2 regions of the Bacillus sp. 01N45 genome follow, and region 1 is predicted to be linked to the other one. Evidence: riboswitches for the same ligand, from Rfam matches in the RefSeq annotation. Region 1 holds a riboswitch; the other holds the start of a gene.

The links. A riboswitch is a leader RNA that binds a small molecule or an ion and turns the genes downstream of it on or off. The one in region 1 is predicted to bind lysine.
Region 2: it holds a riboswitch for lysine, as region 1 does, so the genes downstream of both, AC1DMU_RS18185 (amino acid permease) here and AC1DMU_RS14765 (aspartate kinase) in region 1, are expected to answer to the same signal.

What each region holds. Positions count from the first base shown of each region.
Region 1 is NZ_JBFTQW010000005.1:368,958-374,523, reverse strand. Features, by position in the region: gene asnA (aspartate--ammonia ligase) at 61-1,044, shown strand; gene AC1DMU_RS14775 (helix-turn-helix domain-containing protein) at 1,183-1,587, shown strand; gene AC1DMU_RS14770 (VOC family protein) at 1,822-2,274, opposite strand; gene AC1DMU_RS14765 (aspartate kinase) at 2,621-3,850, opposite strand; lysine riboswitch at 4,051-4,237, opposite strand; gene AC1DMU_RS14760 (DoxX-like family protein) at 4,429-5,337, shown strand; gene AC1DMU_RS14755 (DUF4166 domain-containing protein) at 5,341-5,566, shown strand, end outside.
Region 2 is NZ_JBFTQW010000007.1:199,900-205,576, forward strand. Features, by position in the region: gene AC1DMU_RS18175 (ABC transporter ATP-binding protein) at 1-193, opposite strand, end outside; gene gapN (NADP-dependent glyceraldehyde-3-phosphate dehydrogenase) at 779-2,218, shown strand; lysine riboswitch at 2,397-2,584, shown strand; gene AC1DMU_RS18185 (amino acid permease) at 2,731-4,155, shown strand; gene AC1DMU_RS18190 (ABC transporter permease) at 4,216-5,415, shown strand; gene AC1DMU_RS18195 (catalase) at 5,607-5,677, shown strand, end outside.

The sequences.
Region 1 (5,566 bases):
GAAGGGCTTTTTTTGTTGGCTTCTTTTCACAACATCCAAACATTTTAGGAGGAAACCACCATGTATCAATCATTAATGACAGTAAGAGAGACTCAAATCGCAATTAAGGAAGTTAAAACATTTTTCGAGGATCAATTAGCAAAACGCCTTGAACTATTCCGCGTATCTGCACCATTATTCGTAACGAAAAAATCAGGATTAAACGATCATTTAAACGGTGTAGAACGTCCAATTGAATTTGATATGTTACATTCAGGAGAAGAATTAGAAATTGTTCACTCACTAGCGAAGTGGAAAAGATTCGCATTACATGAATACGGATATGAAGCTGGTGAAGGTTTATATACAAACATGAACGCGATTCGTCGTGATGAAGAACTTGATGCAACACATTCCATTTACGTTGACCAATGGGATTGGGAAAAAATCGTTCAAAAAGAATGGCGTACTGTAGATTACTTGCAAGAAACAGTACAAACAATTTATGGAATATTCAAAGATTTAGAAGACCACTTATTTGAAAAGTATCCGTTCCTTGGAAAGTATTTACCAGAAGAAATTGTTTTCATCACTTCCCAAGAACTAGAAGATAAATATCCAGAATTAACACCGAAAGATCGTGAACATGCAATTGCGAAAGAACACGGTGCAGTCTTCATTATCGGAATTGGTGATGCACTTCGTTCAGGTGAAAAGCATGATGGACGCGCAGCTGATTATGATGATTGGAAATTAAACGGTGACATTTTATTCTGGCACCCAGTATTACAATCTTCATTCGAATTATCATCAATGGGAATTCGTGTTGATAGTAAATCACTTGATGAGCAGTTAACGAAAACAGGTGAAGACTTCAAACGTGAGTACGATTTCCATAAAGGTATTTTAGAAGACGTACTACCGTTAACAATTGGCGGTGGTATTGGACAATCAAGAATGTGCATGTACTTCTTACGTAAAGCACATATTGGTGAAGTTCAATCTTCTGTATGGCCTGACGATTTACGTGAAGCTTGCAAGAAAGAAAACATTCATCTGTTTTAATAGAAGGGAGAGAGAATAACTCAAAGAGTTATTCTCTCTTTTTTATTGTGTAAACGAATGGTTTACAGTGAGTTTTACTAATGGTTTCTTTCTTTTTTGGATCCTTTTATGTAATAATTTGTTAAAGGAGGGGACGTTATGAGCTTAGGACAACAACTTAAAAGATTACGAGAGTCAAAAGGGTTTTCACAGGAAGATGTTGCTAAGAAAATTGGTGTAACGCGGCAAGCGGTATATAAGTGGGAAAATGATAAAAGTTGCCCTGATATTGAAAATTTGATCTTATTGAGTGAAATGTATAATGTTACGCTCGATGAGCTAATAAAAGGGAACCAAAATTTAAAAGAGAAAATACATATTGATGAAGATTTTGAGAAAGAGAATGAATTTGGTTTCTACATTGGATGTGGTTTGCTAATTGTGAGTGCTTTCCTTGATTATGAAGGAATGCAAGAGATTTTATTAGGAATTGCACTATTCATGATGGTTTTTTACTCTGACGTGAAGAAAGTTATTTTGAATGAGTTCAGATCATTTTTTTAAAGAAAAGATATATATGATAAGAAGTGAGAAGAGTCCGTTATATTTCCTAGGAAAGAGTATAACAAGTAATTGAATTGTTTTATAATGATTTCGGGATGTTGATAGTATGTTAAAAAGCTCAAACAAGTATAACCCCGTTCTAAAGCTAGGACGGGGTTCAAAATCTAAGTTTTATTAAGCGTAAAGTTCTTTCAAGTATTTTTACTTCGGCAAAGACTTCATATAAAACATTACTTATTTGTTACCGAGTTCTTCCGCCAAACCGATTAAAATACCTTCGGTTCCACGAATGTAGCAGAGTCGATATGAGTCCTCGTACTGAACTACTTCGCCAACGAGCTGAGCACCATGCTTTGTAAGTCTCGATACCATTTCGTCAATGTCTTCAACGGTGAACATGACGCGCAAATAACCGAGGGCATTTACAGGAGCTGTCCGGTGATCTGCTATAGTAGGTGGGGTGAGAAATCGCGAAAGTTCAATTCGGCTATGGCCATCTGGCGTAACCATCATAGCAATCTCTACGCGCTGAGAACCGAGTCCTGTTACGCGACCAGCCCATTCACCTTCGACAGTAGCTCGCCCTTCGAGTTTTAGTCCAATCTCCTCGAAGAAAGAGATTGCGTTATCAAGGGATTCTACAACGATGCTGACATTGTCCATTCTTAGTAATCTGTTGTTTGCCATAGTCTTTATCTCCTTATATGTATAATTTTATTAGTTAATTCTCCTCATAATTATACTAAAATCTCTTCTAAACAAAAAACACCTTGTCACAGTGTAGGAAAATGTGACAAGGTGTTTTCGGGTATAGTATAAAACATTTTGTTAACGAACAACACTTTTTAAACCCTCTACTATTGAAATATGCGCGAACTTTATTTCGAGAATGCTATCATTTTAAGAATTCAATAATGTAGTTTCTATTCGATAATATAACTTCGACTTGCCCGCAAAATATTCCGACCCTATTGCTATTAATATAGGAAGGAAATAGATTTATATAATTTATTTTAAGTTTTACTGGTGGAAATTAACTCATCTGCACTAAAGGCTCAATTTTCGCCATAAATGATTGATGAAGCGCCTCGACACCTATTACTAAATGAAGGCGGTCAATAACGACAGACACTTTAATTTCTGATGTACTTACCATTTTAATATGAATATCTTCTTCTTTTAAAGTAGTGAACATATTTGCAGCAACACCAGGATTAGAGACCATACCAGATCCTACAATTGATACTTTTGCTAAATGATTTTCATATTCTACAGATTCATAGTGAAGTGTTTCTTGATTTTGTTCTAATACCTCTAATGTTTCTTTTAAATCATTAGAATGGATTGAGAAGGAGAGGTGAACAGTTCCTTCATTTGTAATACTTTGGATGATGATATCTACATTAATATGTGCCGCTGCTAATGTAGAGAAAACTGTTGAAAGTGCACCTTGTTCCAATCCTTTCATTGTGACGCGTGTAATATTATCTTCAAATGCAATACCTTTAACGATTGATTGTTGTTCCATGTTACATTCTCTTTTTACAATTGTTCCGTTTTCTTGTTCCATACTTGAGCGAACTTCTAACATGACATTATGATTTTTAGCAAACTCAACAGCACGCGGGTGTAATACACCAGCACCGAGGTTTGCTAGTTCTAGCATTTCGTCATAAGAAATTTCATCTATTTTATAAGCATCTTTTACAACTCGTGGGTCCGTCGTATATACACCGGTCACATCCGTGTAAATATCACATTTTTTTGCTTTCAGTGCAGCAGCTAATGCAACAGCAGTTGTATCAGAACCACCACGTCCAAGCGTTGTAATTTCATGTTCTTTACTGGCTCCTTGGAAGCCAGCTACAATAACAATCGTACCTTCAGTAAGATAAGATTGAATTCGATCTGTATGAATGTCAGTAATCCGTGCACTACTATGTACAGATTCTGTCGTAATACCAGCTTGCCATCCTGTTAATGAAATCGCGTTATAACCTTTTGCTTGTAGTGCCATCGTTAATAATGAAATAGTAACTTGCTCTCCTGTTGATAGAAGCATATCCATTTCGCGTTTACTCGGATTTTCTGAAATCGCGTCAGCAAGTGCTACGAGTTCATCTGTGCTTTTTCCCATTGCTGAAACGACAGAGACGATGCTATGTCCTCGTTCATATTCTTCAATAATTAAATTTGCTACATGTTGAATGCGCTCAACGCTTCCAACAGAAGTGCCACCAAATTTTTGTACAATCGTTTCCATTACGAATTCCTTCTTTCATCCATTTTTAAGAATAGATTAGGACATATATAGATCCCAATATTCCTGTAGTTACCAGAGAAAAAACAAAAAACACCATCTCAAATAAGTGAGGATGGTGCTGTTACAGGAAAAGGGAAACAGAAAACGGAGCTAATAAAAAAACCGCCAAAAAAGGAATACCATAAAAATGATATCTCTTTTTTGTAGATAGCTCTTCATACATACACGTCTGTACATATGACAGTTCTGTTTCTATTCGAAAACAGCCCCAATCGATAAATGCAGAGAAATGTATCGATTTCGGCAATACTTCCTTTCATCTAATTTCATAGACATCTCTGTGTCTCCATTAGAATACTCATAAGTATCGCAACCTCTATCTCACGTTTTAGGCGAGAGTGTTTGATTTATGAAGTTGTTGGTAACATTTGTTTTATAATAATTTAAATTTTTCGGGGAATCAAGTGTTTTATATATATTTTAAAAATTATTTCTATTTCTGAGAAAGTTTGTGAAAAATGTAGCAAAATAAATTCATTGCATGTACATTAAAATTATAGTGCATTGGAGGTGGAAGAATGAAGGGGAAAAAGCCTATTTATGTTTCGGCAGAAATGAACACAACAATGGAGAAATTATGGGAATACACGCAAGAACCACATATACATACAGAATGGGATGCTCGCTTTACTGAAATTTCATATTTAGAGAAAAAAGAAGGAGAACCACAGAAGTTTTTATATAAAACAAAGATCGGATTTGGACTTGAAATAGCTGGGGAAGGAGAATCGATAGGTGAAATAAGAAAAGAAACGGGAGAACGTATTTCTTCTTTAAAATTTTGGACGGATAATAGATTATCTCTTATTCAAACAGGGCGTGGTTATTGGAAGTATACCCCTCGTAAAGAACACATTCATTTTGAGACGCAATATGATTATGATACGAGGTTTGGTCGTATAGGGAACGTAATAGATTTTTATATGTTTCGGCCGTTATTAGGCTGGGCGACTGTTTGGAGCTTTGATGCTTTAAAATTATGGTTAGAAAAGGGATTGCACCCTAGGTTACTAATTAGAAGAACAATGACATATTGGCTCGTATGTTTTTTATTTGCTTTTGTATGGATATATCAAGGAATAGTGCCGAAACTAATGTTTACCCATTCAGAAGAAGTAAAGATGTTATCTGTGATAATTGGTTCAACGGAACATAGTATTTTTGTACTTAAAATAATTGGATTACTAGAAATTATTTTTGGTGTCCTATGGCTGTTGCCATTTCCAAAACGAAAAGTATTTATCGTACATATTTTTATGTTAATAGCCTTAACGATAGCGGCAGGGCTTACGAATATTGCAAGCTTTACAGAGCCGTTTAATCCAATTACATTAAACGTTCTACTCATGGGATTATCAATTGTCGGTTATATAAATAGCGCGAATTTGCCAAGTGCAAAAAAATGCAAGAGGAAGAGAAAGGGATAATGTATGGTTAATATGTATGAAAGACTATTAGGGGATTCTTATAAAAAGCTTCATCCAAAATTACAGAAACGCTATGAAATTACAGAAGAAAATAGTTTTACTGGAGAAGGAAAGATGGATGAGATTTATGGTGGTTCTTTTTTCGTAAAATTCATATTAAAAATTGCATCAAAGTTCCGTATGTTTTTCTCTGAGCGGGGGAAGGAAGTGCCATTTACAATACATAATA
Region 2 (5,677 bases), on a different contig from region 1:
TTAAAATAAGAATAAATTGCATAATCGCTGCATTCGTTAACGTTCCTGTTTTTATATTATCAATCGTAACCCCTAACACTTTCGGGGGAATGACTTCAACTATATTTACAATTAAAAGAGCTCCAATGGCGATACTATATCTCTTCCAATGCTCTTTAAAAAACCATTTTAACTTTAGTAATACTGATAACAATGTAACCTCTCCCTTCTCGTTCTCGTTTCACTCCCATTTCTTTACCCACTATCCAGATCCATCACATTTACATTTCGTAATCCATACAATCTCATCACATTTTTCCACCTTCCAAAATTTTATATAGTAATGTGGAAAACAAAAAAAAGCATACCGCCGCTTGACGATATGCACAAAAATGCATAAAAGCGTACGTTACGATATACGCAACGTACGCTTTTTATAAGACAAAGATGCCTTATATATCCGCACGGGTTGCGTAATGATATGAATGTTTTCTGCCATTTAACAGAGCTAAGCCCATCACATTTACGATTACAATCATTACGCACACCCCCTTCATTTATTTTCCATTTATAATCTTACAACTTTATTGAGTATTCTGTCAATTGTTTTTTTACACAATGAATAAAAATATACGCTACATCATTTTGAAATAAGGGAATCTTCTGTAAGAAAGGGCATACAAAATAAAAAAAGAATAAGAAATCGTTTTCACAAACATTTCATTTGAAAAATGTTATCAAACACCCTACAATCACCTTATACTCACTCTTACAAGTTGCTATTTTAGGAGGACTAATCATGACAACTAGCAATACGTACAAATTTTATTTAGACGGAGAATGGAGAGAAAGCTCTTCAGGAGAAACAATCGAAATTCCATCTCCATACTTACACGAAGTAATTGGACAAGTACAAGCAATTACTCGCGGAGAAGTAGATGAAGCAATTACATCTGCAAAAGAAGCTCAAAAATCATGGGCGGAAGCTTCTCTACAAGATCGCGCAAAATATTTATATAAATGGGCTGATGAGCTCGTAAATATGCAAGATGAAATTGCCGATATCATTATGAAAGAAGTCGGTAAAGGATATAAAGATGCGAAGAAAGAAGTTGTTCGTACAGCTGATTTCATTCGTTACACAATTGAAGAAGCTCTTCATATGCACGGAGAAAGCATGCTGGGCGATAGCTTCCCTGGCGGAACGAAATCTAAACTTGCGATCATCCAACGCGCACCACTTGGTGTTGTATTAGCAATCGCACCATTTAACTACCCAGTAAACTTATCTGCTGCAAAACTTGCACCAGCATTAATTATGGGTAACGCTGTTATTTTCAAACCAGCAACTCAAGGTGCAATTAGTGGTATTAAAATGGTTGAAGCACTACATAAAGCTGGCCTTCCAAAAGGTCTTGTAAACGTAGCTACAGGACGTGGTTCTGTAATTGGTGACTACTTAGTAGAACACGAAGGCATCAATATGGTATCGTTCACAGGTGGTACAAATACAGGTAAACATTTAGCGAAAAAAGCTGCAATGATTCCACTTGTATTAGAACTTGGTGGTAAAGACCCTGGTATCGTTCGTGAAGATGCTGACTTACAAGATGCTGCAAACCATATCGTAAGCGGTGCATTCTCTTACTCTGGTCAACGTTGTACAGCTATTAAACGTGTACTTGTACACGAAAACGTAGCAGATGAGCTTGTTAGCTTATTAAAAGCGCAAGTAGCTGAACTATCAGTTGGATCTCCAGAACAAGATAGCACAATCGTTCCATTAATCGACGACAAGTCTGCTGACTTCGTTCAAGGTTTAGTTGACGACGCTGTAGAAAAAGGTGCAACAATTATTATCGGTAACAAACGTGAGCGTAACTTAATTTACCCAACATTAATCGACCACGTAACAGAAGAAATGAAAGTTGCTTGGGAAGAGCCATTCGGCCCAATCCTTCCAATCATCCGTGTTTCTTCAGATGAGCAAGCAATTGAAATTGCTAACAAATCAGAGTTCGGCTTACAAGCAAGTGTCTTCACAAAAGACATTAACAAAGCATTTGCAATTGCTAACAAAATCGAAACTGGTTCTGTTCAAATTAACGGACGTACAGAGCGCGGCCCTGACCACTTCCCATTCATCGGTGTAAAAGGTTCAGGTATGGGCGCACAAGGTATTCGTAAGAGCCTTGAGTCTATGACACGTGAAAAAGTAACTGTATTAAACTTCGTTTAATCTTATATGTAGAAGCTGATCTAGTTTTAGATCAGCTTCTTTTTATATCAAATAATTATTCATTCCTAATCACAAACTCTTCTCTATAATCTGATTATTACTATATCCATTGACGTATAAAAATTCATTTGTTACTCTTAAAGACGTTAATTTAATATTTAAATCCTCATTCGTATCTCGGTGAGGTAGAGGTTGCAGTCATTAAAAGTATCATTTCAGGAGATGTAGTGGCATTGATGAAGGAATGAGAAAGGAATGATTGCCGAAGTAAGCCCGTGTCCACCATGCACGCTTGCTGGGTCTGCATTTAATAAGTGCAGAACTGTCACAAACGAAACGTTTCGTTTGTGGAGAGCTATCGAGAGGTATGTCGTGGGTTTCTTATAAGATAGAAAGCATGTAGCGGCAAATTACGTGCTTTTTTTGTTTTGTTTGGGACTTCTCTTCTCTACTAAGAAGACATACATATCTCCTCGCTTGACTTGGTTATACTAACTTTGGAGGTATTTTCTATGCAACAAAAAAAATGGGGCTTTTGGGTACTAACAGCTTTCGTTGTCGGTAACATGGTTGGCGCTGGTATTTTCATGGTGCCAAGTACGTTGGCACAAACAGCAAGCCCTCTCGGTGTCACTTTAGCTTGGTTAACAACAGGGTTTGGTGTTTTAATGCTAGCTCTTGTTTTCGGTAATTTAGCAATTCGTCGTCCTGATTTAACGACAGGACCACAAAGTCATGCATATGCTTTATTCTCAACACCAAAAAAGAAAAAAATGGCTGGTTTCAGTATGGTATGGGGATATTGGGTTGCAAACTGGGCAAGTAACGTTGCCATCATTACATCTTTCGCGGGATATTTATCACTCTTCTTCCCAATTATGAAAGATACACGACTACTATTTTCAATCGGTTCTTTTAACATAGAAGTCGGAAAACTAATTACATTTACGATTTGTTCCATCTTACTTTGGGGAACTCATATTATATTAACAAACGGTGTAAGCGGAGCTGGAAAACTAAACTTCTTAGCAACAACAACGAAAGTAACAGGATTCCTTTTATTCATCGTCGTTACGTTATTTGCATTCGAGGCTTCTAAGTTTGGACAATGGTACACACCGATGATCGATAAATCAGGTGTATCACACGGCCTTCTTTCACAAGTAAATTTAGCCGCTCTTACAACACTTTGGGCATTTATCGGAATTGAATCAGCAGTACTTTTATCAAACCGTGCTACCTCTCCTAAAACAGTAAAACGCGCAACAGTTGCGGGATTACTTATTACAGTTGCGATTTACTTAGGAATTACAATTTTAACAATGGGTGTCCTTCACGTTGATAAATTACAAGCTTCTGAACGTCCATTAGCAGACGCATTAAACGCTGCAATGGGGCATGGCGGCGGGAAACTGATGGCATTACTTGCTCTTACTTCCCTATTCGGTTCTATCTTGGGCTGGATTTTATTAAGCTCAGAAGTACCATATCAAGCTGCAAAAGAAGGTTTCTTCCCTTCCTTCTTTACGAAAACAAATAAAAAAGGAAGTCCAATTTACTCATTACGATTAACAAACATTATGTCGCAAGTGTTCTTATTCTCAACACTATCCGGAACAATTGCGGAAGCTTATACATTCGTTATTACCGTATCAACACTAGCCTACCTCATTCCATATCTCGTTTCACCAATCTTCCAGTTAAAACTAGTCGCAACTGGTGAAACATATAAAAATGAAATGCGGGCAAGAATTACAGATGGCATAGTAGCAGTAATCGCACTTTGCTACGCACTATGGGTTATTAAAACCGGCGCATCCGATATAAAAACGTTCCTTCTCGGAATTGGTTTATTCGTAATCGGATTTGCTTTCTATCCATTAATGAATCGTGATGAGAAAAAAAATAACGAAAAGAAAAACGGGCAAGTTGCATAACGCAATTTGCTCGTTTTTTCTTTTGTAAAACATATATAATAGAACAAAGAGGTGAAAAACATGTCAATCGAATCACTATGGAGCAGTCGCTTCCAACAACATATTCAAAATATCATTACATACTTTGCACGTATGATTAACGGTTTACTATATAGCTTTATCTTTATTTCATGCGTTGGCGCATATTACTATGCTCAGTTTCTAAAAGCATCTCCTTCTAAAGGAATATCTTTACTACTTATCACGATTGTACTTACATTCATTATAACGAGATGCCCGATCCGTACATTTATTCAAAAACCTGATGCTGTCTATTTGCTTGCATTAGAAGAGAAACTAACGTCTTATTTTAAAAAATCTCTTCTATATAATTACATCATTCAGCTTTTCCCATTATTATTTACGTTCCTTATTCTCGTTCCACTTGCACTGCAATCATTACAATTAACTGTACCTTTCTTATGTACAATCTTTATCGTTTTAATGATTACGAAAGCTTGGAATATATATACACATTGGATGTGGCGTGATAGTCATGAAAAAAACATATGGTTCATTATTCGTATTACTTGTAACGCCCTAATCATTTACATGCTATTTTACTCGGCACATGTTCTCATATTAGGCGGATTGCTCTTACTACTTGCTTTCCTACTTCTATACACGAAAAAACAGCCTACAAAACGAATACCGTGGGATTACATAATCGAGCAAGAAGAAAAAATGAACGTTCGTTTTTATCAATTTGCTAGCATTTTCACCGATGTTCCACAACTAAATAAGCAAGTAAATAAAAGAAAATGGCTTACAAATTGGATTGAACCTTTATTACATAAAAAACAAGCAACTTTCTTCTATTTACATACACTGGCATTTTTACGTGGGAATGATTATTTCGGTATATATATTCGTTTAGGGTTGATCGGTGCCTTCGCCTTATATTTTATACCAAACATATACGTAAAAGGCGCTATCGCTTACATCGTCCTATATATGATTTCTATGCAGCTCCGTTCCCTGTGGAAATATTTTTCGGGAAATATTATTGTAGCATTATATCCAATTGATACTGAGAAACGAATGAATCAATTTCTTCACTTAATCTTTATATTGCTAAGCATTCAACTCATTGTATTTTCAATTGTTATACTCATTGCTACAAGTCAATTTTTACATAGCCTTATCATTATGATTGTCGGGTTACTCTGGATCAAATGTATTATTGTACCAAAAACGAAGCAACGCGTTTCCTCGTTTTAACGAAAGGGATTATCATAAAAGCCAAGGAGAAAATAAATTCTCTCCTTGGCTTTTTTATTTTTCCTCCTCAAACAAGAATCATCGGCACAATCGATATTTTATAATTTTACATATAAAAACGATAATACATGTTTACGTCCTAATAAAAAGGGTATGTATTAAATTAACAGGGCAAAGGAGGTGCCTATATTGTGAATAAGAAAATGGAGCAATTGGAACATCACATTACAGATAATCAATGCAAACATGCTTTAACAACAAA